3 regions of the Streptomyces sp. NPDC097617 genome follow, and region 2 is predicted to be linked to each of the others. Evidence: riboswitches for the same ligand, from Rfam matches in the RefSeq annotation. Region 2 holds a riboswitch; each other region holds the start of a gene.

Region 1 (7,354 bases), on a different contig from region 2:
ACATCGCCGCGTTCTCCCCGCAGTGGCTGTCCGCCGAGGATGTTCCGGCCGACAAGGTCGAGTCCGAGCGTCGCGTGGCCGAAGAGGTCACCCGCGCCGAGGGCAAGCCCGAGGCTGCCATCGCGAAGATCGTCGAAGGCCGCGTCAACGGCTTCTTCAAGGAGAACACCCTCCTTGGCCAGGCGTACGCCCTGGACAACAAGAAGTCGGTCCAGAAGGTCCTGGACGAGGCCGGTGTCACCCTGGTGCGCTTCGCGCGCATCAAGGTCGGCATCTGAGTCCGTCCGTACGCGACGGACACCGGACCCCGGTAGGGTCTGAGGCAGTCGTCCGCGCTCGCGCGAGGCGACCGCAGATCTGACGAGGAGGCCATTGCCGTAGAGGGAACCGCAAGGACCCACCGGCAATGGCCTTCTTCGTATGTGCACGAGGAGATCTCCATGAATCAGGGCGTGGACCCCCACACCGCATCCGACGACAAGAGCGACCAGGACAAGAAGGGCCGCCGCTTCATGCTGAAGCTGTCGGGCGAGGCCTTCTCCGGTGGCGGAGGACTGGGCGTCGACCCCGACGTCGTTCACGCCATCGCGCGTGAGATTGCCGCGGTGGTCCGCGACGGCGCGGAGATCGCGGTCGTGATCGGCGGCGGCAACTTCTTCCGCGGCGCCGAACTGCAACAGCGCGGCATGGACCGGGCCCGGTCCGACTACATGGGCATGCTCGGAACCGTCATGAACTGCCTCGCACTCCAGGACTTCCTGGAGAAGGAGGGCATCGACTCCCGCGTCCAGACCGCCATCACCATGGGCCAGGTCGCGGAGCCGTACATCCCGCTGCGTGCCGTGCGGCACCTGGAGAAGGGCCGCGTCGTCATCTTCGGCGCCGGCATGGGCATGCCCTACTTCTCCACCGACACCACGGCCGCCCAGCGCGCCCTGGAGATCGACGCCGAGGCCCTGCTCATGGGCAAGAACGGTGTCGACGGGGTCTACGACTCCGACCCCAAGAAGAACCCGGACGCGGTGAAGTTCGACGCGCTGGAATACAGCGAGGTCCTCTCCCGCGACCTCAAGGTCGCCGACGCCACCGCCATCACGCTCTGCCGTGACAACAAGCTGCCGATCCTCGTGTTCGAGCTGCTTGCCGAGGGCAATATCGCCCGCGCCGTCAAGGGTGAGAAGATCGGGACGCTCGTGAGCGACCAGGACACCCGGGCCTGAGCAGTCCGTTCACGGACCGAGCGGGCCCCGCACCGGCCCGCCAGACCCGCCCGCCCGCCTGAACCATCCATTTCTGACATGCAGGAGCACGTGGTGACCGAAGAGATCCTCCTCGAGGCCGAGGAGAAGATGGAAAAGGCCGTCGTCGTCGCCAAGGAAGACTTCGCCGCGATTCGCACCGGTCGTGCGCACCCGGCGATGTTCAACAAGATCGTGGCGGAGTACTACGGCGCCATCACGCCCATCAACCAGCTCGCCTCCTTCTCGGTGCCCGAGCCGCGCATGGCGATCGTGACCCCGTTCGACAAGAGCGCCCTGCGCAACATCGAGCAGGCCATCCGCGACTCCGACCTCGGTGTCAACCCGAGCAACGACGGCAGCATCATCCGGGTGACCTTCCCCGAGCTGACGCAGGACCGCCGCAAGGAGTACATCAAGGTCGCGCGCACCAAGGCCGAGGACTCGAAGATCTCGCTCCGCGCCGTCCGCCGCAAGGCCAAGGACGCCCTTGACAAGCTGGTCAAGGACAAGGAGGCCGGCGAGGACGAGGTGCGCCGCGCGGAGAAGGAGCTCGACGACACCACCGCGAAGTACGTCGCGCAGGTGGACGAGCTCCTCAAGCACAAGGAAGCCGAGCTCCTCGAAGTCTGATGAACGACACTTCCTGGCAGCCGGAGCCGGTTCCGGCGGGTCCCGCATACGATGCGCAGGTGGGCCCGCACACTCGGCCCATGCCCATCGTGCCCGATGCCGCCGGCCGTAACTTCGACGACCGGGAAGCACGCGATCGGGGGGTCGTCGCCGACAGCGACCCCCTCTTCCGCGCCGATACGCCGCCGCAGGAGCCCATGCCCAGCCCCCCGCCTCCGCATGCCCAGCAGCCGCAGGACGCCTCTCCCCCGCCGCCCAAGAAGCGCGCGGGCCGGGACCTGCGTGCGGCCATAGGGGTCGGCGTGGGCCTCGGCGCGGTGATCTTCGCCTCGCTGCTGATCGTCAAGGCCGTCTTCGTCGGCGTCATCGTCGTCGCGGTCGTCGTCGGTCTGTGGGAGCTCACCTCCCGGCTGCAGGAGCAGAAGGGCATCAAGGCACCGCTGGTCCCGCTCGCGGTCGGCGGCGCCGCCATGGTCATCGCCGGATACGTCCGGGGGGCCGAGGGCGCCTGGGTCGCCATGGCCCTGACCGTGCTGGCCGTCCTCGTGTGGCGGATGACCGAACCGCCCGAGGACTACCTCAAGGACGTCACGGCCGGCGCCTTCGCCGCGTTCTACGTGCCCTTCCTGGCCACGTTCGTCGCGATGCTGCTCACCGCCGACGACGGCTCCCAGCGCGTGATCACCTTCCTGCTGCTGACCGTGGTCAGCGACACTGGGGCCTACGCGGTCGGCTGGCGCTTCGGCAAGACCAAGCTCGCGCCGCGCATCAGCCCCGGCAAGACCCGCGAGGGGCTCTTCGGCGCGGTGGCCTTCGCGATGGCGGCCGGCGCGCTGTGCATGGAGTTCCTGATCGACGGCGGCTCCTGGTGGCAGGGCCTGCTGCTCGGTCTCGCGGTCGCGGTCAGCGCCACCCTGGGCGACCTGGGCGAGTCGATGATCAAGCGGGATCTCGGCATCAAGGACATGGGCACCCTGCTGCCGGGACACGGCGGGATCATGGACCGGCTGGACTCCCTGCTTCCCACGGCCCCCGTGGTGTGGCTGCTGCTGGCGGCCTTCGTGGGTACCGGCTGACCCGTCCGGGTTATCCTGGAAAGCGCGCCACTCATAAGTGGTGCGCTTTCCCGTTTTTACGGGATGGACCCGTGAGCTCTCCGGGCACCGGGCGTGCCATCACGTCGACTCCGCTTGTGTGCGGAGATCGCCCGCCCAGGGTTCGTCAGATTTGAGGAGTACCACTCATGGCCCCCCGTCCTGTTCCGGGTGAGCTTACTTTCGTCGCCCCTCGCGGGGCCAAGAAGCCGCCCCGGCACCTCGCCGACATGACCCCGGCCGAGCGCCGCGAGGCGGTCGCCGCGATCGGCGAGAAGCCGTTCCGGGCCAAGCAGCTCTCCCAGCACTACTTCGCGCGGTACGCGCACGACCCGGCCGAGTGGACCGACATCCCGGCGGGCTCGCGGGAGAAGCTCCAGCAGGAGCTGCTGCCGGACCTGATGAACGTCATCCGGCACATCTCGTGCGACGAGGACACGACCCGCAAGACCCTGTGGAAGCTGCACGACGGCACGCTCGTCGAGTCCGTACTGATGCGCTACCCCGACCGGGTCACCATGTGCATCTCCTCGCAGGCCGGCTGCGGCATGAACTGCCCGTTCTGCGCCACCGGCCAGGCGGGCCTGGACCGCAACCTCTCCACCGCCGAGATCGTGCACCAGATCGTCGACGGCATGCGCGCGCTGCGCGACGGCGAGGTCCCCGGCGGCCCGGCGCGCCTGTCGAACATCGTCTTCATGGGCATGGGCGAGCCGCTGGCCAACTACAACCGCGTGGTCGGCGCCATCCGCCGGCTTACGGACCCGGAGCCCGACGGCCTGGGTCTGTCGCAGCGCGGTATCACCGTCTCCACCGTCGGTCTGGTTCCGGCCATGCTGCGCTTCGCCGACGAGGGCTTCAAGTGCCGCCTGGCCGTCTCGCTGCACGCGCCCGACGACGAGCTGCGCGACACCCTCGTGCCCGTCAATACGCGCTGGAACGTCCGCGAGGTGCTGGGCGCCGCGTGGGAGTACGCCGAGAAGTCCGGCCGCCGGATCTCGATCGAGTACGCCCTGATCCGCGACATCAACGACCAGGCCTGGCGCGGTGACCTCCTGGGCAAGCTGCTCAAGGGCAAGCGTGTGCACGTCAACCTGATCCCGCTGAACCCGACGCCGGGCTCCAAGTGGACCGCCTCGCGGCCCGAGGACGAGAAGGCCTTCGTGGAGGCCATCGCCCGCCACGGCGTGCCCGTGACGGTACGGGACACCCGGGGCCAGGAGATCGACGGCGCGTGCGGCCAGCTGGCTGCCTCGGAGCGGTAGATTCCGCCTGTTCGACGTAATTCGGCCACGGGGTACCCTGTGGCCGAACCAATTTCATATTCCGACAGGGGAGCGCCACAGCGCTGAGAGTGCGGTATCCGTCATCCGCAGACCCTCTGAACCTCGCCCCGGTCATTCGGGGTAGGAAGTTCGGTCACCACTCTTGCTGTTGCGCCCTGCCCGGCGTCCGCTCCCGCGGAGCGCCGGGCAGGGCCGCGTCTTCTCCTGGACATCCCAGGAGGAATTCACCAATGAGCACCACCAAGAAGATCGCGGGCGCCGCGCTCGCGGCCGCGCTCGGCGTCACCACGCTCAGTGCCTGCGGCGGCGGCGACGCCAAGGACAAGCCCGCCGGCGCGAGCGAGGCCCCGAAGTCCAAGACCGTCACGCTCGTCTCCCACGACTCCTTCAACGTGACCGACACGGTCCTCAAGGAGTTCGAGCAGCAGAGCGGCTACACGGTCAAGGTCCTGAAGTCCGGCGACGCGGGCACCGCGCTGAACCAGGAGATCCTCACCAAGGGCTCCCCCCGCGGCGACGTGTTCTTCGGGGTGGACAACACCCTCCTCTCGCGCGCCCTCGACAACGGCATCTTCACGCCGTACGAGGCCAAGGGCCTGGCCGGGGTGAAGCCCGAGTTCGTGCTCGACAAGGAGCACCGGGTCACCCCGATCGACTCCGGCGACATCTGCGTCAACTACGACAAGGCCTACTTCGCCGAGAAGAAGCTCGCCCCGCCGCAGACGCTGGACGACCTGATCAAGCCGGAGTACAAGAACCTGCTGGTCACCGAGAACGCCGCGACCTCCTCGCCCGGCCTCGGCTTCCTGCTCGCCTCCGTCGGCAAGTACGGCGACGAGGGCTGGAAGGACTACTGGAGCAAGCTGAAGGCCAACGGCGTCGAGGTCGTCGACGGCTGGGAGCAGGCCTACAACGAGCGCTTCTCCGGCTCCGCGGGCGGCAAGAAGGCCAAGGGCGACCGCCCGCTGGTCGTCTCCTACGCCTCCAGCCCGCCGGTCGAGGTCCTGTACGGCGAGCCGCAGCCGGCCGAGGCCCCCACGGGCGTCGCCACCGGCACCTGCTTCCGGCAGATCGAGTTCGCGGGCCTGCTCAAGGGCGCCAAGAACGAGGAGGGCGGCAAGGCCCTCGTGGACTTCCTGGTCAGCAAGAAGTTTCAGGAGGACATGCCGCTCCAGATGTTCGTGAACCCCGTGACGAAGGACGCCGTCCTGCCGGAGCTGTTCACCAAGCACGGCGTGGTCGTCGAGAAGCCGGAGAACGTGGCTCCGGAGACCATCGCCAAGAACCGTGAGCAGTGGGTCAAGGCATGGACCTCGCTCGTCGTGAAGTAGGCGGTACCAAGGAGCCGGGCGCGGCGCCGGGGGGCGCCGCGCCGGGCTCCGGCCCCCGCGAGGGGGTGCGGGCGACCGCCGTGCGGCTCGCCCTGATGGCCGTCCCCCTCGCCTTCTTCGGGCTGTTCTTCGCCTACCCCGTCGCCGCGATCGTCGGGCGGGGCCTCAAGACAGACGAGGGGTGGCAGTTCGGCCGGTTCGCGGAGGTGCTGAGCCGCCCCGACATCGCCGACGTCCTGTGGTTCACCACCTGGCAGGCGTTCGCCTCCACCGTGCTCACCCTCGTGATCGCCCTGCCGGGCGCGTACGTCTTCGCCCGCTTCGAGTTCCCCGGCAAGCAACTGCTGCGGGCCGTGGTGACTGTTCCCTTCGTGCTGCCGACCGTGGTGGTCGGCACCGCCTTCCTCGCGCTGCTCGGGCGGGGCGGACTGACGGACGAACTCGTGGGCGTCCGGCTCGATACGACCGTCTGGGCGATCCTGCTCGCGCACGTCTTCTTCAACTACGCCGTCGTCGTCCGCACGGTGGGCGGGCTGTGGGCCCAGCTGGATCCGCGCCAGGAGGAGGCCGCCCGGGTACTGGGCGCCGGACGGTTCGCCGCGTGGCGGCGGGTGACGCTGCCCGCGCTGGTCCCGGCGGTGGCCGCCGCCTCGCTGATGGTCTTCCTGTTCACCTTCAGCTCCTTCGGCGTCGTACTCATCCTGGGCGGGCCCGCGTACTCCACCCTGGAGGTGGAGGTCTACCGGCAGACCGCGCAGCTCCTGGACCTGCCGACGGCCGCCGTGCTGACGATGGTGCAGTTCGCCGCGATCGGCGGGATCCTCGCCGTGCACGCCTGGACCGTGCGCAAGCGCGAGACCGCACTGCGGCTGGTGGACCCGGGCCGCACCACGCACCGGCCGCGCGGCGGGGCCCAGCGCACGCTGCTGGGCGGGGTGCTGCTGACCATCGCGCTGCTGATCGTGCTGCCTCTGGGCGTGCTGGTCGAACGGTCCTTCGACACCCCCGGCGGCTACGGCCTCGGCTTCTACCGGGCGCTTCAGGACGCGGGCGCCGGTGGCGGGACCTTCCTGGTGGCGCCCGTCGAGGCGATCTGGAACTCCCTGCAGTACGCGCTCGCCGCCACCGCGATCGCCCTGTTCGTCGGGGGACTCGCGGCCGCGGCACTGACCCGGCGCGGTGGCCGCTTCGTACGGGGCTTCGACGCGATGCTCATGCTCCCGCTCGGGGTGTCCGCCGTGACGGTGGGCTTCGGCTTCCTGATCACCCTGGACGAGCCGCCGCTGGATCTGCGGACCTCGTGGATCCTGGTGCCGCTGGCCCAGGCCCTGGTGGGCGTGCCCTTCGTCGTACGGACCATGCTGCCCGTGCTGCGCGCGGTGGACGGGCGGTTGCGGGAGGCCGCCGCGGTGCTCGGCGCCTCGCCCTGGCGCGCCTGGCGGGAGGTGGACCTCCCGCTGGTGCGGCGCGCGCTGCTGATCGCGGCCGGGTTCGCCTTCGCGGTGTCGCTGGGCGAGTTCGGCGCGACCGTGTTCATCGCCCGGGCGGACCGGCCGACGCTCCCGGTGGCCGTGGCACGGCTGCTGGGCCGGGCCGGTGAGCTGAACTACGGGCAGGCGATGGCCCTGAGCACGATTTTGATGCTGGTGTGCGCGGCGTCCCTGCTGGTGCTGGAGCGACTGCGGCCCGACAAGACCTCCGGAGAGTTCTGATGACACTGCTTCAGCTGGAAGGGGTGTCGGTCCGCTTCGGTGAGCGCGCGGTCGTGGACG
Region 2 (7,354 bases):
CCGATGTACGGGTCCGAGTAGGCGGCGTAGACCTGCTGCTGGTCACCCGTCGGATAGCCGCCCGAGTAGTCGTAGCCGCCCTGGTTCTGCTGGTCGTAGTACGCCGCGTACTGGTGGGCGTCCTGCTCGGCCGTGGTGAACGGCGAGGCGAAGGCCGCCGTCCGGTCGACCTCGGGGGCCGGCGCGAAACTCTGTATGCCGTAGGACCCGGTGTCCTCGGGCACCGGCTCCGGGCTGTAGACCTCTTCGGCCGCGTCCCGGTACGGCCGCTCGTCCGCGGCTCCGTTCGCGTTCTCGTACTCCAGCGCGGTGACCTGGAGCGCGGGCTCCTGCTTGGTGCCCGCGGACCGGCGGCGGCGCGTCTGCTGCCGTACGGGTTCCCCGCCGCGGCGCAGCGCCCAGCCGGCGACGAAGCCCTTGCGGAAGGACAGGGTCACCAGGGTCTGGCCCACGGCGAAGGCCGCCGCACCGGCCCCGATGACCAGTACGGACGGCAGGACCACCCCGGCGACCACGCCGAGGAAGCCGGCGAAGGCGAGCAGGCGCCAGCGGAGCCGGGCCTTGTACTGCATCAGGACCTCGGCAAGCAGCCACAGCGCGACGAATCCGAACGCGATGTAGAGGACCGTCATTCCCATGCATGGCCCCTCTCGGTACGGCCGCCGGCGCGGGAACGGGGGACGGCCGATCAGGCCCGCTGGTGCAGGCCCAGGTTCTCGTAGATTTCGAGAGTCGCCGTGGAATTGTTGAGCGTGATGAAGTGCAGCCCCGGGACACCCTCGGACAGCAGTCGCGCGCAGAACTCCGTGGCGAACTCGATGCCAATGGAGCGTACAGCGGCCGGGTCGTCCTTGACGGCGAGCATGCGCTCTTTCACGTCCACGGGGAAGAGTGCGTTGCTGAGCTGGGGCAGTCGGTCGAGCTGCTTGATCCCCACAACAGGCATGACCTCGGGGATGATCGGGGTCTCGCAGCCCGCTTTCTCGACGCTGTCGCGCAGCCGCAGATAATTCTCCGGATCGAAGAACATCTGGGTGATCGCGTAGTCGGCACCGGCGTGACACTTGTCCACGAAGTGCCGGATGTCCGTGTCCCAGTCCGTCGAACGCGGGTGCATCTCGGGGAAGGCCGCGACGCCGACGCAGAAGTCTCCGGACTCCTTGACCAGCCGGACCAGGTCGGCGGCGTAGTGCACGCCCTCGGGGTGCGCGACCCACTCGCCCATCGGGTCGCCCGGCGGGTCTCCGCGCACGACGAGCATGTTCCGGATCCCGGCGTCCGCGAACTGCCCGATGACGTTGCGCAGTTCCGCGACCGAGTGGTCCACGGCGGTGAGGTGCGCGACGGGGGTCAGGGTGCTGTCCGCGGCGATCTCCTGGGTGGCCTTGACCGTGCCGCCGCGGGTGGAGCCGCCGGCCCCGTAGGTCACGGAGACGAAGCTGGGGGACACCGCCTCGACCCGGCGCAGGGCGTTCCAGAGGTTGCGTTCGCCCTTCTCCGTCTTCGGAGCCCAGAACTCGAAGGAGTACGAGCGTCCGGACGCGAGGAGGTCGCGGACCGTGTGCGCACGGTCCGACCAGGTGGAAGCTGTACCAGAGGCCATGTGGGCAGGTTAGACGCGGCCCGGCGGACACCGAAGCCTTGTCCACGTTTTGGACACGTTTTTGGACACTTGGAGGGCCGGCTCCGGCCGAATGCCGCCGCCACGGAGTGCGGGGCGGACGGCGTCCGCTGTCCGGGCGGACAGGACTCAGGCGAGGCGGGCGCGGACCCGCTTGGCGAGCTCCGCCGCGGCCGCACCGGGGTCGGTGGCCTCGGTGAGCGCGCGGACGACCACGATGCGGGTGGCACCGGCGTCCAGTACCTCGTCCAGGTTCGAGCCGTCGATGCCGCCGATGGCGAACCAGGGACGGCCCTGCTCGAGGGAGGCCGCGTACCGGACCAGGTCGAGGCCGGGGGCGTGGCGGCCGGGCTTGGTGGGGGTGGGCCAGCAGGGGCCGGTGCAGAAGTAGTCCACGCCGGCTTCGGCGACGGCCGCGTCGACCTCGTCCTCGGCGTGGCAGGACCGGCCGATCAGCACCCGCTCGCCGAGGACGGCGCGGGCCGCGGGGACGGGGATGTCGCCCTGGCCCAGGTGCAGCACGTCGGAGCCGATGGCGTGGGCGACGTCGGCGCGGTCGTTCACGGCGAGGAGCTTGCCGTGGCGGCGGGCGGCCTCGGCGAAGACCTGGAGGTGTTCGAGCTCCTCCCCCGCCTCCGTGCCCTTGTCGCGGAGCTGGACGATGTCCACGCCCGAGGAGAGCACGGCGTCGAGGAACTCGGGGAGGTCACCCTGGCGCTTGCGGGCGTCCGTGCACAGGTAGAGCCGGGCGTCGGACAGCTGCATGGGTATACCCCCCGGGGTGGACGCGGTGTACGGGCCGGGCCGCGGCCCGGCCCGTACACCGCTGTGGAGCGAAGGCGATCAGGTCGTCAGAGGGCGAGCGCCTGAGCGCGGCGCTTCACCTCCGTGCCGCGATTCTCGCTCAACGCCTGCACGGGGGTGCCGGGCAGGGTCGGATCCTCGGTGAAGAGCCATTCGAGGATCTCCTCCTCGGTGAAGCGGTCGTCGCGCAGCACGGTCAGCAGGCCGACGAGGCCCTTGACGACCTTGTCGCCGTCGATGAAGGGGGCCGGAACCTGCAGGGAGCGGTTCTCGCCCCGGCGGACGGCGATGAGCTGCCCTTCCTTGACCATCTGGCGGACCCGGGTCACCTCGATGTTCAGCATCTCCGCGATGTCGGGGAGGTACAGCCACGAGGGGACAAGGGCATCGATCTTTGCGTCAATCTCGGTCACAGGCACAAGCCTGCCATCTCGGCTCCGCCGCCGGTACCTGAGCGGCCCCGTCCGGGTCGCGGGGCCCGCCGGGACGGCGGCGGGGGCCGGCTTTTCCGGCCCGTCAGGCGGTGGCCGACTTCAGCGGGACCGAGGGGTCGCCGACCTTGGCCGGGTCCATCGGGACGGCCGTCTCGATGAGCTTGCGGCCCTGCGCCAGGTCGCGGGGACGGCCCACGGCCAGGACGGCGACGAGTGCGCCGTCCTTGAGCCAGCACACCGACCAGGCGGGGCCGGCCGGGTCCCCGCGCAGGAGCAGGGTGTCCGCCCCGTCGTGGTGTCCGGCGTACTGCACGAAGCGCCCGAACTGCTCCGACCAGAAGTACGGCACCGGGTCGTAGACCCGGTCCGGCTCCCCGGCCAGGATGTTCGCCGCGACCGTCCGCGGCCCCTGGAGCGCGTTGTCCCAGTGGTGCACGAGCAGCCGCGTCCCGTACCGCCCGGACGGGAAGGAGGCGCAGTCGCCGACCGCGTACACGCCGGGCAGCGAGGTCCGCAGGTACGCGTCCGCGGTGACCGAGCCGTCGGGGCCGCGTTCCACGCCGGTCCCGGCCAGCCATCCGGTGGCGGGGCGCGCGCCGATGCCCACCACCACCGCGCCGGCGGGCAGGACCCGGCCGTCCGCCAGCAGGACCCGGCCCTCCTCGACCCCGGCGACCTTCGCCCCGGTGATCAGAGCGGCGCCGGCCTCCTCGTACCAGCGCGCCATCGGCCCGGTGACCTCGGCGGGCAGCGCCCCCGCCAGCACCCGGTCCGCGGCTTCGACCACGGTGACCTCGCAGCCCGCCTCCCGGGCCGCGGTGGCGAACTCGGCGCCGATCCAGCCGGCCCCGACGACCACGGCCCGGGGCGAGGCGGCCAGCACCGGGCGCAGCCGGGCGGCGTCGTCCAGCGTGCGCAGCAGGTGGACGCCGGGGACGCCCTCGGTCCCGGGCAGGGTCAGCGGCTGTGCGCCGGTCGCCAGGACGAGGACCCCGTACGGGACCGGTCCCACCTCGGTGTCCAGCTCGCGGTCGGCGGCGCGCAGTCCGGTGACCTCGCTGCCGAGCCGCAGGTCGATGTCGAGCCCTTCGAAGTCCACGCCGAAGGCTGAGTCCTCGGCCTTGCCGAGGAGGACCGCCTTGGACAGGGGCGGGCGGTCGTAGGGCTGGTGGGGTTCGGCTCCCAGCAGGGTCACCGGGCCGGTGAAGCCCTGTTCGCGCAGGGCGACCGCGGTCTGCACCCCGGCCATTCCGGCGCCGACGATCACGACGCCGTGCTGATTGTGTTCCGTCTGCTCGCTCACGCCGCCACCCTAATCACCTGATGCTCCGTCAGGAATAGGTGCCGCCTTACCCGCCGTGCACGGCCGGGTTAGTCTGGCCACCGTACCTATCGCGGGAGTCCGGCGCACCGGGCTGAGAGGGAGGCTGGACGGCCTCCGACCGTACGAACCTGATCCGGGTCATGCCGGCGAAGGGAGGGGCTGGACGCCCATGCACTCATCCCGTACATCCCGCAAGGGATCCGACGTCCTCGTCATCGGGGGCGGAATCATCGGCCTGGTCACCGCCTGGCGGGCGGCCGCGCGCGGACTGCGCACCGTACTCGCCGACCCCGCACCCGGCGGCGGCGCCGCCCAGGTCGCGGCCGGCATGCTCGCCCCCGTCACCGAACTGCACTACGGCGAGGAAGCCCTGCTCGGGCTCGGCCTCGCCTCCGCCGCACGCTATCCGCAGTTCGCCGACGAGCTCGCCGAAGCCAGCGGCGGCATGGACATCGGCTACCGCGCCTGCGGCACCCTCGCCGTCGCCCTCGACTCCGACGACCGCCTCCACCTGCGCGAACTGCATGCCCTGCAGCGCCGCTGCGGCCTGGAGTCCGAGTGGCTCACCGGCCGCGAGTGCCGCCGCCTCGAGCCCCTGCTCGCCCCGGGCGTGCGCGGCGGCCTGCGCGTCGACGGCGACCACCAGGTCGACCCCCGCCGGCTCGCGGCCGCCCTGCTGGCCGCCTGCGAACGGGTCGGCGTGACCATCCACCGGACGAGCGCGCAGCAGCTGCTCACCACCACCGACCGGGCGACGGGCGCCCTCCTCGGCGACGGTACGGAACTGTTCGCCGACCAGGTCGTCCTGGCCGCGGGCTCGCTCACCGGCCGGCTGGCGGGCGTACCGCCGGAGGTCGTGGCCCCCGTACGGCCCGTCAAGGGCCAGGTCCTGCGGCTCACGGTGCCGGCGGCGTACGCCCCGTTCCTGTCGCGGACCGTACGGGCCGTCGTGCGCGGCAGCCACGTCTACCTCGTGCCGCGCGAGAACGGCGAACTCGTCGTCGGCGCCACCAGCGAGGAACTCGGCTGGGACACCACCGTCACCGCGGGCGGGGTCTACGAACTCCTGCGCGACGCCCACGAACTGGTCCCCGGCATCACCGAACTGCCGCTCACCGAGACCCGGGCGGGCCTGCGCCCCGGATCCCCCGACAACGCCCCGCTGCTCGGCCCGACCGACCTGCCGGGCCTGCACCTGGCCACCGGCCACTACCGCAACGGGGTCCTGCTGACCCCGCTCACCGGCGAGGTCCTCGCCGAGCTGCTGGCCACCGGCGAACTTCCGGAGATCGCGCGCCCCTTCACCCCCCGCCGGTTCTCCGCCGCACGTCAGGAGTCGTACGCATGACCATCTCCGTCAACGGCGAACCGCGCGAGGTCGCGGCCGGTGCCACCCTCGACACGGTGGTCGCCATCCTGACCACGGCCCCCTCCGGGGTCGCCGCCGCGCTCAACGAGACGGTGGTGCCGCGCGGGCAGTGGCCGGCCACCGTCGTGGGCGACGGCGACCGGGTCGAGGTCCTGACCGCGGTGCAGGGGGGCTGACCGTATGGCGGACGACCTCTTCACCCTCGGCGGCCGGACCTTCTCCTCGCGCCTGATCATGGGCACGGGCGGGGCCCCGAGCCTGGACATCCTCGAACGCGCCCTCGTCGCGTCCGGCACCGAACTGACCACGGTCGCGATGCGGCGGCTGGACCCCACGGTCCAGGGCTCCGTCCTGTCCGTACTGACCGGGCTCGGCATCGCGGTCCTCCCCAACACGGCGGGCTGCTTCACGGCGGGCGAGGCCGTCCTCACCGCCCGGCTGGCCCGGGAGGCGCTGGGCACGGACTGGATCAAGCTGGAGGTGGTCGCGGACGAGCGGACCCTCCTGCCGGACGGCATCGAACTGCTGGACGCCGCCGAGATCCTCGTGGACGAGGGCTTCACGGTCCTGCCGTACACGAACGACGACCCGGTGCTCGCCCGGAAGCTCGAGGACGTGGGCTGCGCGGCGATCATGCCGCTCGGGTCCCCCATCGGATCCGGCATGGGCATCCGCAACCCGCACAACTTCGAGCTGATCACGGAGCGCGCGTCGGTACCGGTCATCCTCGACGCGGGCGCGGGCACGGCGTCCGACGCGGCCCTGGCGATGGAGCTGGGCTGCTCGGCGGTGATGCTGGCCTCGGCGGTGACCCGCGCGCAGGAGCCGGTCCTCATGGCGTCCGCCATGCGGGACGCCGTCTCGGCGGGCCGCCTCGCCTTCCGCGCGGGCCGCATCCCCCAGCGTCGCTTCGCACAGGCGTCCTCCCCCGAGCAGGGGCGGGCGGCGCTGGATCCGGAGCGCCCCGCGTTCTGAGGGACGGGGACCCGGCCCGTTCCGAGGGACGGGGACCCGGCCCGCACGTCACAGCTGCGCTGCAAGCCGACCCGGCCGGGGCGGGGCCTTCGGGACGGCTCGTAGAATCGCCGGGTGGATACGACCCTGGATGACCCTCTCGTCGGGCGCGTGCTCGACGGCCGCTACCGCATCGACGCCCGCATCGCGGCCGGCGGCATGGCCACGGTCTACCGGGCCGTCGACACCCGCCTCGACCGGGTGCTCGCCCTGAAGGTGATGCACCCGGCGCTCGCCGCCGATGACGCCTTCGTCGACCGGTTCATCCGCGAGGCCAAGTCCGTGGCCCGGCTCGCGCACCCCAATGTGGTCGCCGTCTTCGACCAGGGCACGGACGGGCCGTACGTCTACCTCGCCATGGAGTACGTCTCCGGCTGCACCCTGCGCGATGTGCTCCGCGAGCGCGGCGCGCTCCGGCCCCGGGCCGCCCTCGACATCCTCGAACCGGTCCTCGCCGCCCTCGGCGCCGCCCACCGGGCCGGCTTCGTCCACCGCGACATGAAGCCCGAGAACGTCCTGATCGGCGACGACGGCCGGGTGAAGGTCGCGGACTTCGGGCTGGTCCGGTCGGTCGACTCGGTCACCAACACCACCGGATCCGTCCTCGGCACCGTCTCCTACCTGGCGCCCGAGCAGATCGAGAACGGCATCACCGACACCCGCGTGGACGTCTACGCCTGCGGCGTCGTCCTCTACGAGATGCTCACCGGCTCCAAGCCGCACCTCGGCGGCACCCCCGTGCAGGTGCTCTACCAGCACCTGCACGAGGACGTCCCGCCGCCGTCCGC
Region 3 (7,354 bases), on a different contig from region 2:
GTCCAACGTCGCCCTCGACGGCACCGTCGTCATCGACCCCTCCGACCACGATCCCGTCGTCACCGAACTGGTCCGCCAAGGCCTGCCGGTCGTCTCCGACGGCCGCCCCGCAGGCTCCCTCCCCGTCACCGCCTGGGTCGACAACGACCACGAGGCCGCCGTACTGGGCCTCCTCGACCACCTCGCCGCCGCCGGCGCCCGCCGGATCGGGCTGCTGACCGGGACGACCACCGACACCTACACCCGTCTCTCCACCACCGCCTACCTGAGCTGGTGCGAGCGCGTCGGCCAGGACCCCGTCTACGAGTCCTACCCCGCCCACGACCCGTGCGCCGGCGCCGTGGCCGCCGACCGGCTCCTCGCCCGCCCCGACCGGCCCGACGCGGTCTACGGGCTCTTCGACCCCAACGGCACCGACCTGCTCGCCGCCGCCCGGCGCTATGGCCTGCGCGTCCCCGAGGACCTGCTGCTCGTGTGTTGCAGCGAGTCCACCGTCTACGCCAACACCGAACCGCCCATCACCACCCTGTCCCTCAAACCCCGCCGCATCGGCACCGCCGTCGTGCAGCTGCTCATCGACGCGATCGAGGGAGCGAACACCGGGCGCCCCGTCGAACAGGTCGTCCCGACCGAGCTCATCATCCGTACCTCGTCGCAGCGCAGGCAGCCCCGCACGACCGTCAGCCCTCCCCGTTCGCCGGCACAGGACTGACCGACAGACCGTCCGGTCGGCCTGTCGAAGGGCTGACCGAGGACAGTCCGAGCACCGCCCGAACACCGACCAAGGACCGGCCGAGGATTTCAGCAACACCGATATCGGTAGAAACCGGTAGGAACGATCGGCTCCGCACAGGATTCACCACCCCTGGTGCGTCACAGAGCGCGAGCCGCATTCCTATGATGGGCGCACGACATCACGGACCCTCCTCCCCGGAGGTCAGGAGGGTCCGCAGGTGTACGGCAGCGCGACGGTGGTGGAGGGGTCGATGACTCAGGGGGCCGGTCAGGGACCCGCGATGCGGACGGACACGCTGCGGGACTTCCGGGTTCCAGTCACCGAGCCCGCCCTGTACGCCGTAGCAACAGGGCTGCCCGGCGAACAACCCGTCTACGGCGAGTACCCCGCGTACTACGAGGACGGCGCCGCGCCGAGCGTGCCCGCGCAGCCGGGCTACCCGCCGCAGCCGTCCGCGCAGCCTGCGCCCGCGCACCTGTCGGTCGCGGCGCACCCGCCCGTCGCGCCGCAGCAGCCGGCCGCGCCGCACGCCCCGTACCCCGACACGCGTGTCCACGTACGCCCCGACGTCGAACCCGCGCACGCGATGAGCCAGGGCCCCGACGAGGAGGACCCGGAGGGTTACACCCCGACCTACCGGGACCTGCCCGTCATCGGACGCGGCGCGCTCGGCGGCCCCGGCGACACCGTCCAGGTCCAGTACGTGCCCCAGGAACAGGACCACGACCAGGCCGCAGGTCCCGGCCCGCTCTACGTCGTCGGCGACGTCCACGGCTACCTCGACGAGCTCGTCAGCGAACTCCACGCCCAGGGACTGATCGACGCCGAGCGCCGCTGGTCCGCCGGCAACGCCCGGCTCTGGTTCCTCGGCGACTTCACCGACCGCGGCCCCGACGGCATCGGCGTCATCGACCTCGTCATGCGACTGTCCGCCGAGGCCGCCGCCGCCGGCGGCTACTGCAAGGCCCTGATGGGCAACCACGAGTTGCTGCTCATCGGCGCCAAGCGGTTCGGCGACACCCCCGTCGTCTCCGGCGCCGGTACCGCCACCTTCCAGGCCGCCTGGCTCCTCAACGGCGGCCAGCGCACCGACATGGAGCGCCTGCAGGATGTCCACCTCCAGTGGATGTCGCGCCTGGACGCGGCCGTCCTGGAGGAGGGCCACCTGCTGCTGCACTCCGACACCACGGCCTACCTCGACTACGGCGACTCGATCGAGGACGTCAACGACACGATTCACGAACTCCTCAACCGCGGCGACGCCGACATCACCTGGGACCTCTTCCGGAAGTTCACCAAGCGGTTCGCCTTCCGCGACGAGGGCACCGGCCCGGCGGCCGTCCGCGAACTCCTCGACACCTACGGCGGCAGCCGCGTCGTCCACGGGCACAGCCCCATCCCCTACCTGCTCGGCGAGGTGGGCACGGAGGACGGCGACGAGTCGCGCGGCCCCGAGGCCGTGGACGGCCCGCACGTGTACGCGGAAGGGCTCGCCATCGCCATGGACGGCGGCGTGACGATGGCAGGCAAACTGCTCGTCGTACAACTCCCCCTGAGCGACTGAGAGCTTACGCAGAGGGGTATTTCCGGAAAGCCCCTGTCACGCCGTGGCGTGGGCCCTCTACCATCGCCCTATCCGTAGCAGGCTCTCCTCCGTTTGTGCCGGCGCCCGGGTCTACGCGGGCATACCGGCTTCTACGGAGCATCGGGGGATGCACATGACCAGCGCTCCGCACCTGCTGACCGAAGACCGGCCGGAGTTCGATCGGCTCGTCGACGAGGCGCTGCGCGCCGCCCACGAGCGGCCCGAGCTCGCCACGCTCGGCGAACGGCTGAACGCCGAACAGCTGCGCACCATGGCCCAGGGCGCCAGCGCCCTGCTGGCGGCCGCGGCCGCCGCCGAGTACGGCCACTACGTGAAGGTCCGCGAGGAACGGCGCGACGAGGTACTGACCGTGCCCGGTTCGGCGGGGGACGAGGACGACGGACAGAGCAGCGGGGGCGGCGCGGGCGTCAGCGCCGTGGTCGCGGTCCTCGCGCCCGTGCTCGCGGGCACCGCCATGCTGATCTTCCTGCTCGTCGGCTACATCCTGAAGATGATCGAGCCCGAACCGGCCTTCGCCGAAACCATGCTGACGGCGGGTTGGCTCTTCGGCGGGCTCACCGCGGCCGCCCTGCTCTTCGCCGTGATCGGGCTGCTGGTGACGGCGGTACGCAACAGCGCGACCGAGGTGGTCGCGAACGAGACCGAGGCGATACCCGACGAGGTCGCGCGGGCCCGCGAGGCCTGGCGGCACGCCCTGCTGGAGCGCGGCATCGTGCCGTTCCTGCGGGACGCGCTGGCCGATCCGAGTGCGGGGCCGGGCTTTCCCACCCCCCGCACCCCGGCGGCGGGCCGGATCCCCAACCTGGGGTACAGCCGGCCCGACTTCACGAGCCCCGGCTCACCGTCGGAGACCCCCCGGCCCGGCTACAGCCCGCCGGACTTCACGAGCCCGGACTTCGGCGGCCCGGAACACGACCCGAAATAGCACCAGGTACGAGCGTCAGGCGTACGGGCCGAGCCCCGACCAGGCCCAGGCCCGGGCCCGGGCCCGGGCCCGCACACGATCGCTACGGTGCGCCGGCTGTGCGCGGCGCACGGGACGGACCCGCGGCTCCCCCCATGGGTCGCGGGTCCGTCCTGTGCCGTTGCCGCGGTCAGTCGGCGAGCGGCAGGTAGACGCGGCTGCCCGAGGCCGCGAACTCGGCGGACTTCTCCGCCATGCCCGCCTGGATCTCGTCGGCCTTCAGGTCACCACCGTGCTCGCGGCGGATGTCCTGCGAGATCTTCATCGAGCAGAACTTGGGACCGCACATGGAGCAGAAGTGCGCGGTCTTGGCCGGCTCGGCCGGGAGGGTCTCGTCGTGGAACTCGCGGGCCGTGTCCGGGTCGAGGGCCAGGTTGAACTGGTCCTCCCAGCGGAACTCGAACCGCGCGTCCGACAGTGCGTCGTCCCACTCCTGGGCGCCCGGGTGGCCCTTGGCCAGGTCCGCCGCGTGCGCCGCGATCTTGTACGTGATGACGCCGGTCTTCACGTCGTCGCGGTTGGGCAGGCCCAGGTGCTCCTTGGGCGTGACGTAGCAGAGCATCGCGGTGCCCCACCAGGCGATCATCGCGGCGCCGATGCCCGAGGTGATGTGGTCGTACGCGGGCGCGACGTCCGTGGTCAGCGGGCCGAGCGTGTAGAACGGCGCCTCCTCGCAGATCTCCTGCTGGAGGTCGATGTTCTCCTTGATCTTGTGCATCGGGACGTGGCCCGGGCCCTCGATCATCGTCTGGACGTTGTGGCGCTTGGCGATCGTGTTCAGCTCGCCCAGCGTCTTCAGCTCGGCGAACTGGGCCGCGTCGTTGGCGTCCGCGATCGAGCCGGGGCGCAGGCCGTCGCCGAGGGAGTACGTGACGTCGTACGTCGCGAGGATCTCGCAGAGCTCCTCGAAGTTCGTGTAGAGGAAGTTCTCCTTGTGGTGCGCGAGGCACCACGCGGCCATGATCGAGCCACCGCGCGAGACGATGCCCGTCTTGCGGCGGGCGGTCAGCGGCACGTACGGGAGCAGCACGCCGGCGTGGACCGTCATGTAGTCGACGCCCTGCTCGGCCTGCTCGATGACCGTGTCCTTGTAGATCTCCCAGGTCAGTTCCTCAGCGCGGCCGTCGACCTTCTCCAGCGCCTGGTAGAGCGGCACGGTGCCGATCGGGACGGGGGAGTTGCGCAGCACCCACTCGCGGGTGGTGTGAATGTTGCGGCCGGTCGAGAGGTCCATGACCGTGTCGGCGCCCCACTTGGTGGCCCAGGTCATCTTGTCGACCTCCTCCTCGATGGAGGAGGTGACCGCGGAGTTCCCGATGTTGGCGTTGACCTTCACCAGGAAGCGCTTGCCGATGATCATCGGCTCGATCTCGGGGTGGTTCACATTCGCCGGAACCACGGCGCGACCTGCGGCGATCTCCTCGCGGACGACCTCGGGGGAGACGTTCTCGCGGATCGCGACGTACTCCATCTCCGGGGTGATCTCACCGCGGCGGGCGTACGCGAGCTGCGTGACGGCGGCGCCGCCCCGGCCGCGGCGGGGCTGCCGGGGGCGGCCCGGGAAGACCGCGTCGAGGTTCTTGAGGCCGCCGCGGGGCGAGGTGTGCTTGATGCCGTCGTCCTCGGGGCGCGCGGGACGGCCCGCGTACTCCTCGGTGTCACCGCGGCCGATGATCCAGTTCTCGCGCAGCGGCGCGAGGCCGCGGCGGACGTCGGTCTCGATCTGCGGGTCGGTGTACGGGCCGGACGTGTCGTAGAGCGTCACGTCCTTGCCGTTGGTGAGGTGGACCTGGCGGACCGGCACCCGAAGGTCGGGCCGGGAGCCCGCCAGGTATCCCTTGTGCCAGCCGGGCTGGCGCTCGGTCCGGCCGTCGGCGTCCTGGCTGACGGCAGGCGTGCGTGCGTCCTGAATGGTCATGAGACCTGATCTCCCTACGCCGGCATTACCCGGTAACAGGTTCGGCGGTCGACGCAGCCTCTTCCCGTACGCATCCGTGATGCTCGTACGGTGATCAGCGTCCTCTCAGCCCGGTGCTCCGAGCTCCCGCGTTGTGCAAAGGTGCCCCCACGCTAGCGTCATCCATGGCGTGCTGAACAGTGGGCCCCCTCATCTCTTGCGATGATCTGCTGGTGACGCCCTCGCCGCAGCCCCCCACCGAGCCCACAGCGACCCATGGCCACAACGGCCACGAACACGGGAGCCCAGGGCACTCCGCCGGGCATTCTCCAGGGCAGTCCGACGGGCATGCCGACCTACATGTCGACCTGCCCTCGCCGGCGCAGTCCGAGCGACTCTCCGACGGTCATTCCGGAGGGCACACGGGCGGACCCGGGGGCGGTCATTCCGGCGGGAACTCCTCGGGCCACTCCCACGGTCACAGCCACAGCCACGGCCCGGCGGCCCCCGTCTCGAAGCACCTGCGCAAGGTCATCGCCGCCGTACTGATCCCCTTCGCGGCCGCCGTGTTCATCGGCATGGCGGTGCTCTGGCCGGGCGGTGCCCCCGCCCACGAGCGCAGCGGGGTGGGCTTCGACCGGCAGACCCAGCAGGGCGTGGTGACCTCGCTCGAACAGGTCGACTGCAAGTCCGTGAACGCCGCCCAGGTACCGACGACCGCGGCTCCCTCCACCCCCGGGGGCCGCCAGGCGCAGGCCGAGCAGACCGGTGAGTGCAAGAAGGCCACCGTCGAGGTCGCCAGCGGCCCGGAGAAGGGCCGCACCTTCGTGGAGATCGTCCAGCCGGGCGCGCCACGGCAGTTGGAGGACGGCCAGGAGGTCGTGGTGGCGTACGCCCCGGACGCCCCGCGCGACCTCCAGTACTCGGTGATCGACGTGAACCGCAAACTCCCGATGGCCCTGCTGGCCGGCATCTTCGCGGTCGCGGTCGTCGTGGTCGGGCGGATGCGGGGACTGTTCGCGCTGATCGCGCTGGTGGTCAGCTTCGGCGTACTGACCCTCTTCATCCTCCCGGCCATCCTGCAGGGTTCGAACCCGCTGGTCGTGGCGGTGATCGGGGCCAGCGCCATCATGCTGATCGCGCTCTACATGTGCCACGGACTGACCGCCCGCACCTCCGTGGCCGTCCTCGGCACGCTCGTCTCGCTACTGCTCATCGGGCTGCTGGGCTCGGGGTTCATCGACTGGGCGTTCCTCAGCGGCAACACCGATGACAACACCGGGCTGATCCACGGGCTGTACCCGGACATCGACATGAGCGGTCTGCTGCTCGCAGGCGTGATCATCGGATCGCTGGGCGTGCTCGACGACGTGACGGTCACCCAGACCTCGGCGGTGTGGGAACTGCGGCAGGCGGACCCGTCGATGGGGCCGCGCGCCCTCTACCGGGCGGCCATCCGGATCGGCCGCGACCACATCGCCTCGGTGGTCAACACCCTGGTGCTGGCCTACGCCGGTGCCGCGCTGCCCCTGCTCCTGCTGTTCTCGATCGCCAACAGCAGCATGGGGTCCGTGGCCAACAGCGAGCTGGTGGCGGAGGAGATCGTACGGACCCTCGTGGGCTCGATCGGTCTGGTGGCCTCGGTCCCCGTGACAACGGCGCTGGCCGCGCTGGTGGTTTCTGCCGACCGACCGGGATCCCCGGCCAGCGTCCCGACCGGCGTCCCGACCGGCGTCCCGACCGGCGTCCCGACCGCGGGGCCGGTCCGCGGCCGGGGCCGGCGGCGCAAGCGCTGAACGGTGCGTATGCGATAGGTGGGCAGGTCAGCCGGCGTTCTGCTCGTTCTGCTGCGACTCGGCGAGGATCTTGACGAGGGCTTCGTCGAGGTTCTCCTCGAAGTCGCCCAGATTGCGCTCCTGTCCGAGCGGGACGATCCGGTCGGTGCGGTCGAGGAACGCGACGAGCGGCGCCGCGCTGGCCCGGAACAGGGCCCGGTCGCCGCCGACCTGGAGCCGGATGTGGACGTCGGACAGATCTTCGGGGTGGGTGGGGGCGATGTGCACATCGCCGTCACCGCATGGCTTGTTGATGCCGTCGAGGAGAAGTTCCCGACCGAACGCCCAGGTCACGGGCGCGTCTCCGGGAAGGTGG

The links. A riboswitch is a leader RNA that binds a small molecule or an ion and turns the genes downstream of it on or off. The one in region 2 is predicted to bind thiamine pyrophosphate.
Region 1: linked by a shared signal. The riboswitch ahead of ACIQZO_RS27725 (thiamine ABC transporter substrate binding subunit) and the one ahead of thiO (glycine oxidase ThiO) in region 2 are both predicted to bind thiamine pyrophosphate.
Region 3: linked by a shared signal. The riboswitch ahead of thiC (phosphomethylpyrimidine synthase ThiC) and the one ahead of thiO (glycine oxidase ThiO) in region 2 are both predicted to bind thiamine pyrophosphate.

Annotation. Positions count from the first base shown of each region.
Region 1 covers NZ_JBIWCL010000020.1:89,807-97,160, reverse strand. The annotation lists gene tsf (translation elongation factor Ts) at 1-278, shown strand, start outside; gene pyrH (UMP kinase) at 441-1,220, shown strand; gene frr (ribosome recycling factor) at 1,314-1,871, shown strand; gene ACIQZO_RS27735 (phosphatidate cytidylyltransferase) at 1,871-2,947, shown strand; gene rlmN (23S rRNA (adenine(2503)-C(2))-methyltransferase RlmN) at 3,115-4,230, shown strand; TPP riboswitch at 4,287-4,396, shown strand; gene ACIQZO_RS27725 (thiamine ABC transporter substrate binding subunit) at 4,482-5,582, shown strand; gene ACIQZO_RS27720 (ABC transporter permease) at 5,678-7,294, shown strand; gene ACIQZO_RS27715 (ABC transporter ATP-binding protein) at 7,294-7,354, shown strand, end outside.
Region 2 covers NZ_JBIWCL010000001.1:319,330-326,683, reverse strand. The annotation lists gene ACIQZO_RS01570 (hypothetical protein) at 1-638, opposite strand, end outside; gene metF (methylenetetrahydrofolate reductase [NAD(P)H]) at 689-1,603, opposite strand; gene thiE (thiamine phosphate synthase) at 1,751-2,386, opposite strand; gene ACIQZO_RS01555 (Rv2175c family DNA-binding protein) at 2,473-2,838, opposite strand; gene ACIQZO_RS01550 (NAD(P)/FAD-dependent oxidoreductase) at 2,942-4,162, opposite strand; TPP riboswitch at 4,244-4,355, shown strand; gene thiO (glycine oxidase ThiO) at 4,353-5,531, shown strand; gene thiS (sulfur carrier protein ThiS) at 5,528-5,728, shown strand; gene ACIQZO_RS01535 (thiazole synthase) at 5,733-6,527, shown strand; gene pknB (Stk1 family PASTA domain-containing Ser/Thr kinase) at 6,642-7,354, shown strand, end outside.
Region 3 covers NZ_JBIWCL010000039.1:1,670-9,023, reverse strand. The annotation lists gene ACIQZO_RS37800 (LacI family DNA-binding transcriptional regulator) at 1-712, shown strand, start outside; gene ACIQZO_RS37795 (metallophosphoesterase) at 1,017-2,300, shown strand; gene ACIQZO_RS37790 (hypothetical protein) at 2,449-3,267, shown strand; gene thiC (phosphomethylpyrimidine synthase ThiC) at 3,437-5,224, opposite strand; TPP riboswitch at 5,219-5,364, opposite strand; gene ACIQZO_RS37780 (YibE/F family protein) at 5,434-6,999, shown strand; gene ACIQZO_RS37775 (SsgA family sporulation/cell division regulator) at 7,027-7,354, opposite strand, start outside.